Regions from separate parts of the Kitasatospora sp. NPDC004531 genome, predicted to be linked through region 2. Evidence: riboswitches for the same ligand, from Rfam matches in the RefSeq annotation. Region 2 holds a riboswitch; each other region holds the start of a gene.

Region 1 (2,252 bases), on a different contig from region 2:
TTGGTGCCGGCGCCCGCCTGGGCCTGCGAGGTGCGCGGGATCGACACGCCGGCCTGCGCGTAGGCCCACTGCATCAGGCCGGAGCAGTCGAAGGTGCTCGGGCCGGCCGCGCCGTAGGAGTACCAGCTGCCCAGCTTCGACAGCGCGGCGTTCAGCGCGGCGCCCGCGTAGCCGGCCGGCGCCGGGGCGCTGAGGTCGGTGCGGACGGTGTCGCGGGAGGCCCGCTCGGCCTGGCTGCGCGAGGCGTCGGCGGCCTTGGCCTCGGCCGCGTTCAGCTCGTCGCGCTCCTTCTGGGTGAGCGTGTTGAGCAGCTCCTGCGCCTTGGCCAGCTTGGCCTTGACGTCTTCCTTGTCGGCCTGCAGGGCCTTGGTGGTGGTGTCCAGCTCGGCGAGCTTCTGCTCGGCCTCCTTGCGCTGGCCGTCCAGCTTGGCCTGCTCGGCCTTGAAGTTCTTGAGCAGGTCCGACTGGTTGGAGCCGACCGCGTTGAGCGCGCCCGCCTGCCCGAGGAAGTCGTCCGGGTTGCTGGACAGCATCAGCTGCATGGTCTGCGGGATGCCGCCGTTGCGGTACTGCTCGGCGGCGATGTTCGCCAGACTCTCCTGGACGGTGGTCACCTGGTCCTGCTGCCGGGCCAGCTGGTCCTGGAGCTGGGTGACCTGCTTCTGCAGGTCCCGCTGCTTCTCCACGGAGGCGTTGTACGCCTCGATCTTCACCTCGGCCTGCTCGTTGAGCTGGTCGACCTGCTGCTTGACCTGGTCCTTGCTGGGCGCCGGGTCGGCGTGCGCGCCGCTCTGGGCGGACAGCGCCACGGCGGTGGCGGCAGCGGCGGTGAGAATCGAGACCCGGGCGCGGCTCGCGGGCTTGGGACGGCGATGGGACGCCACGAAGGCGGACTCCTTCTTCCTCACACCGCCTACCGGGTGAGCTGACGGGTTCGGGCCGGAAGAGATGCCCTACAGCGCCTCACCGCCCGCTGTCGCGGCCGACCCGGCGCCGATTCACCCCGGGGGAACGTGGTTCCCCGGCTCCGTTCGACAGCAGCCCCGGCTGGGGCATCCCCGTCGGCGGATCGCCTTCTGACGACCCGCCCGCTGCGTCACGGACTCGGCGGCGACCTCCGCCGTCGCCCCCCTTGGGCGATCGACTCTGCGGCGGTCGAACCAAGACCCTAGTAACCGATCCGTGATCCGTTCAAATCCTTGTCGGAAAAAAATCTGAATCTGAGTCAATTTCGATTGTGAAACTGACCGAACGTAAGGGTTTCGTTGCGCAGTGCGTAGCATTTCCCGCCGCACGCCGGAGAAACACCACGCCCGGACGTGTTCGAGATCACAGCGCGATCTCGACGCGTCCGGGCGTGTCACAGCACGTCAATTGCGGCCCTCTGGGGGCATATGTCCGATTCTTCGGGCCGTCAGACCCGGCGGATGGTCGAGATCGGCATCGCGTCCACCGGCATGGTCTTCACCACGTCGCCGGTGTGCGGCGCGTGCACCACCATGCCGTTGCCGATGTACATGCCGACGTGGTGCCGGTCGCCGTAGTAGACCACCAGGTCACCGGGCTGGGCGTTGTGCCAGTCGGTGCCCACGTTGGTGCCGTAGCTGCCCTGCGCCTGCGAGGTGCGCGGCAGCGAGACGCCGGCCTGCGCGTACGCCCACACCATCAGACCGGAGCAGTCGAAGCTGCTCGGGCCGGTGGCGCCCCACACGTACGGCGCGCCGCGCTTGCCCAGCGCCTTCGACACCGCGACGCCGGCGTAGCCGCCCGCCTGCGGCAGGTTGCTCAGGTCGACCCGGTCGGCGCCGCGCGAAGCGGTGCCGCCGCCCTGCGTGATCGAGAGGCGGTCGGCGGCGGAGAGCGTGTTGAGCAGGGTCTGCGCCTCCTCCAGCTTGCTCTTGACGTCGTTCTTGGCGTTGTTGAGCGTCTGGGTCTGGCTGTCCAGCTCGGCCAGGACGTCCGCCGCCTCCTGCTTCTGCTGGTCCAGCCGGCGCTGCTGGTCCTGCAGCGACTTCAGGGTGTCCGCCTGGGTGCTGGCGGCCTGGTCGAAGGAGGACGCCTGGGCCAGGTACTTGTCCGGGTCGGCGGAGAGCATCAGCTTCATCGACGGGTCGATGCCGCCCTGCCGGTACTGGTCGCCGGCCACCGCCGCCAGCCCGGAGGCCAGCTCGGTCAGCTGCTCCTGGCCGCGCGCGACCTGGTCCTGCAGCTGGTCGGCCTGCTTGCGCAGCTGGTCGGCCTTCTCCTTGGCG
Region 2 (2,252 bases):
GCTGAACGCCAAGCGGTGGGAGAAGCTCCACGCGGAGACCGACTGGCAGGGCCAGGTGCTGGTGGAGTCGCTGCTGCTCCGCTCCGACCTGCTGACCTGGCCCCGGCTGTACGCCCTGCTGCTGCGCGCGGACGGGGTGCCGACGGACGACCTGGAGCAGGTGCGCGGCTGGTTGGAGGGCTTTCGGGCGCTGGACGTCGAGGAGCGCTTCGCCGCGTACGAGCGGGTGCCGGGGGTGGAGCCGGACGGCGGCTGGGGCCCGGAGCGGGCGCTGCTGGTCGGGGTGTCCTCGGACGGTGCGCGCCGGCTGCTGGAGCAGGGCCTGATGCGGCGCAGCTACCGCAATCTGGCCGAGCTGAACGCGCTCGGACTGCCGATGCCGGCCGAACTGGCGGGGGAGTTCGAGGAGTTCGAGGAGGCGGTGGCGCAGGCCGCGATCGACCTGTGCGGCGAGTGGACGGTGCCGGGGCTGGCCCGGCTGCTGCTGGAGGAGTTCCCGGAGCTGGCGCCCGAGGTGTACTGAGTCCCCGGGCGCCGGCGGGGCCGTTACGGCTGGAGGCCGAGCTGCCGGAGCCAGGGCTGCGGGTCGACCGGGGCGCCGCCGCCGGGGCGGACCTCCAGGTGCAGGTGCGGGCCGGTGACGTTGCCGGTGGCGCCGACCGCGCCGAGCAGGGCGCCGGGGGCGACCGGGCCGGAGGCGGTGGCGATCCGGGAGAGGTGGCAGTACCAGAGTTCGGTGCCGTCGGGCAGGGTCTGGATGACCCGGTAGCCGTAGGGGCCGGACCAGCCCGCCGAGGTGACGGTGCCGCCGGCGATCGCGGTGACGGGGGTGCCGGTGCGGGCGGCGAAGTCGAGGCCGGTGTGCAGGTGCGCCCAGTGCGAGCCGGACTGCGCGAACTGCGCGCTCAGCTGGTAGCCGGCCACCGGCAGCCGGTGCGCGGCGCGTTCGGCCTCGGCCTGCTGGGCGGCCCGCTTGGCCTCGGCCTCCTGGGCGGCGGCGATCCGGGCGTTCTCGTCGGCGGCGGTGCGCTGGCCGTCGGCCTGCTGCTGGATGCGGGCGGCGAGGGCGAGGCCGGGGTCGCCGGCGAGCAGCCCGTCGGAGGCTTCGTCGGCGGCGGTGACGGGCGCCGGGGCGGCGGCCTGCGCGGGGGCGGCGGCGAGGGCGGTGGCGCCGAGCGCGGCGGTCATCGCGGTGACGCCCAGCAGGGGCGCGCCGGCGCGGGACTGGCGCGGCAGCCGGTGTCGGGCGCCTTCCGCCTCGACCGGGTGGTCGAGGAGCTGGGTGCCGGTGCTCTCGGTGTAGGTCGACGCCACGGGGGCGTGCTCCTTTCCTTCCCTGCCGCCGACCGGGTTAGCTGACGGGTTCGGAGGTGGAAGGTCTCCTACGGTCGGGCCCTGGGGCCGTTCCGATTCACCCCGGTGGAACGTGGTTCCCCGGCTCCTGGGACGCCCCGGAGGGTGAGCCCAAGTGGATTAGGCGTGGCGCACGGTGCCGCATGGTTACGGCGTTGCCGACCGCGCTGCGTTATCAAACGTTAATCCTATGGACCCCATGATTCCAAGCGCCTACCACGAGACGACGAAGTTTTCCTGACGCCCTATGGGCGATTTGTGACGATTCACCAGTTCGAGAATGACGGATCGCGACCGCGCGCGTAGGTATCCGTACTCACGACCGGCCGCCGGGCCGGCGGGAGCCTGGTGCCATGACCGCAACCGTGCCGCACCGCACCACCTCCGCCTACTTCCTGCAGTCCGTCGCCTCCTTCGGGCTGGCCACCGCGGCCCTCGTGCTCGGGATCGCCTACCTGCCGGTGAGCGCCTGGATGCGGGCCTTCCTCGCCGTCGGGGTGCTGTACGTGATCACCTCCGCGTTCACGCTGGCCAAGGTGGTCCGGGACCGCCAGGAGGAGGGCGCGATCACCACCCGGGTGGACCAGGCGCGCCTGGAGAAGCTGCTCGCCGAGCACGACCCGTTCAAGGTGGGCGGAGTCTGACCGTTCCGGGGTTGACGGCTAAGGCTATTAGCCATAGCTTTGTGGCTATCGGCAGTCGCTCGGCCTCCGGGGCCCGGCGCACCGCACCGCCCGTCCAGGAGGCCCCCCGTGAACAGCACCCTCGGCACCACCCGGTACCTCGACGTCCCCGGCGGCCGGATCGCGTACGACGACACCCCCGGCGCCGGCGTCCCGGTGGTCCTGCTGCCGGGCATGCTCGACAAGCGCGCCGTCTACCGGCACCTCGCCCCGCTG
Region 3 (2,252 bases), on a different contig from region 2:
CGGTGCGCACGCCCGACTTCGGGTTCGCGGCCTCGACGTACTTGCCGTCGCCGATGTAGATCGCCACGTGGTAGACGCCCGAGTTGGCGCCGTTGTTCGACCAGAACAGCAGGTCGCCCGGCTGCAGGTTGTTCAGCGACACCCGGGTCGAGTAGTCGGCCTGGTCGGCGGCGACCCGCGGCAGGCTGATGCCGGCCTGGCGGAACGCGGCCTGGGTCAGACCCGAGCAGTCCCAGCCGCCGTTGCCGGTGCCGCCGTAGATGTACGGCTGGCCGACCTTGGACAGCGCGAAGTCGATCGCCGCGGCCTTCGAACCGGTCGCCTTGGAGGCGGCGGTGGTGCTGGTCGTGGTGGTCGTGGTGGTCGCCGTGGTGGCGCTCTTGGCGGGGGCGCTCTTCGCGGGGGTGCTGGGCTTGGCCGGGGTGCTGGGCTTGGGGGCCGGGGCGGTGGAGCGGTTGCTCTTCCAGGTGGAGCTGTTGGAGGAGGACTTGGCGGCCGGCGCGGAGTCCTTGGCCGGGGCCTCGGCGACCGCGACGTTGCCGAGCGCCAGCTGCTGACCCGGGTAGATCATGTCCGGGCCCTCGGTGAGAACGTCGCGGTTCAGGTCGTACAGCTTCTGCCAGCCGCCCTCGACGTGCTGGCGCTGCGCGATGGCGGACAGCCAGTCGCCCGCCACCACGGTGTAGCTGCCGTCGGCCTTGGCGGCCTGCGGGGCGGCCTGCGGGCGGCTCTGGGCCTGGTGCTGCTGCTGGGCCTGCGGCTGCTGCTGCTTCGGGGCCTGGCTCTGCTGCTGGGCCTGCGGCTGGGCGGCGGGCTTCTGCGCGGCGTCCTGCGAACCGGAGGACTTGGCGGAGGTGTCGACCTGCGGGGCCTCGCCGCCCTTGGTCAGGCCGGCCTGGATCGAGCACACCGGCCAGGCGCCGGGGCCCTGGGAGGCGAGTACCTTCTCGGCGACGGCGATCTGCTGGTCCTTGGAGGCCAGGTCGGCGCGCGCGGCGTACGCGGTGCCGCCGAACTCCGCCCAGGTGGAGGCGGTGAACTGGAGGCCGCCGTAGAAGCCGTTGCCGGTGTTGATGGACCAGTTGCCGCTGGACTCGCACTGGGCGACCTTGTCCCAGGTGGCCACCGAGGCGGCGGAGGCGGTGCCGGCGGTCAGGCAGGGGATCGAGAGGCCGATGCCGACCACACCGGTGGTGGCGATCAGACGGCGGGCGCGCTTGGCGCTGACGGGCAGCATGAAGATGCGTTCCTCTCCCACGCCTGCGAGGTGAGCTGTCGGATTCGGGCCGGAGTTGCCCGGCCGCGCGCACCTCTCGGCGCGCCCGGCTTCACCCCAAGCCCCGGACCGGTCCGTCAGGACCGCCCCAGGGCGACTTACCTGGTTCCCCCGCCCCTGCCGCGGTGCGTTTCGCATGAGCCGGTCCGCCCGGCGGCAGGATTCGGCGTTCCGGGCGAACTGGGTCCGTGTGTCCACGAACGTGGGCAGGAGATTAAGCGGATTTAAGGAGAATTCGCAAATGCCTGTGACCGGCCTCACTGCGGCCGAAAAATATGATCAAGGAGTTTCCGGTGAACTCTCGTGCGCATGGTGAGAACTGCTGTGCCGTCAGGGAGTTGGCGATCTTGTGTCCGTTTTGGGTGGCTATGCCGCCAGGTGAGTAAATGTTCGCCTTGGTGGCGTTTGTGATCGGGTCCGTGGCGCGATCCGAAAGGTTCTGTCCTTCTGCTGCGACGGGCCGCGGAAATGTGCGCGCGGACGCTTTCTGCCGAACTGGCGGATGACGGTACGTCAGAATGCTTAACCGGTGCGGAACTCTCCTATTCTGTTCGCGCCCGCCACCTATGCTGCCCCCGACCGATTCGGAGTCCCTGCGTGCGGTTCGGGAGGCGGCCATCGTGGAGCAGTGGGAGATCGGGCGGCACCGGAGGCCGGTGCTGAGTCGGCGGCGGGTGCTGACCTGGCTGGCGGTCGGGACGGTGACGGCGGTCGGTGGGGGAGTGGTGCTGCGGCAGTCGTTGGCGGGGGCGACGGTGGCGGCCGGGCCGCGCGGGGTGGACGACGGCGGGCGGAAGTGGTCGGACGCCAAGGGGTGGGGTGGGAAGGCGCCCGGGCCCGGGAGCGCGGTGCGGATCGCGGACAGGGTGGTGCTGGACGCCGACGCCCGGGTCGGCTCGCTGCTGATCGAAGCGTCGGGTTCGCTGGTGTTCGCCAAGGACCGGTCGCTGACCCTGGAGAGCGCGGGCAACGTCGA

The links. A riboswitch is a leader RNA that binds a small molecule or an ion and turns the genes downstream of it on or off. The one in region 2 is predicted to bind cyclic di-AMP.
Region 1: it holds a riboswitch for cyclic di-AMP, as region 2 does, so the genes downstream of both, ACWEMJ_RS13455 (NlpC/P60 family protein) here and ACWEMJ_RS32390 (M23 family metallopeptidase) in region 2, are expected to answer to the same signal.
Region 3: it holds a riboswitch for cyclic di-AMP, as region 2 does, so the genes downstream of both, ACWEMJ_RS22705 (transglycosylase family protein) here and ACWEMJ_RS32390 (M23 family metallopeptidase) in region 2, are expected to answer to the same signal.

Annotation. Positions count from the first base shown of each region.
Region 1 is NZ_JBSGDD010000025.1:29,540-31,791, reverse strand. It holds gene ACWEMJ_RS13455 (NlpC/P60 family protein) at 1-884, opposite strand, end outside; cyclic di-AMP (ydaO/yuaA leader) riboswitch at 895-1,059, opposite strand; gene ACWEMJ_RS13450 (NlpC/P60 family protein) at 1,415-2,252, opposite strand, start outside.
Region 2 is NZ_JBSGDD010000145.1:2,920-5,171, reverse strand. It holds gene ACWEMJ_RS32395 (hypothetical protein) at 1-523, shown strand, start outside; gene ACWEMJ_RS32390 (M23 family metallopeptidase) at 547-1,314, opposite strand; cyclic di-AMP (ydaO/yuaA leader) riboswitch at 1,326-1,487, opposite strand; gene ACWEMJ_RS32385 (YiaA/YiaB family inner membrane protein) at 1,707-1,997, shown strand; gene ACWEMJ_RS32380 (alpha/beta fold hydrolase) at 2,106-2,252, shown strand, end outside.
Region 3 is NZ_JBSGDD010000060.1:13,157-15,408, reverse strand. It holds gene ACWEMJ_RS22705 (transglycosylase family protein) at 1-1,258, opposite strand, end outside; cyclic di-AMP (ydaO/yuaA leader) riboswitch at 1,243-1,416, opposite strand; gene ACWEMJ_RS22700 (hypothetical protein) at 1,897-2,252, shown strand, end outside.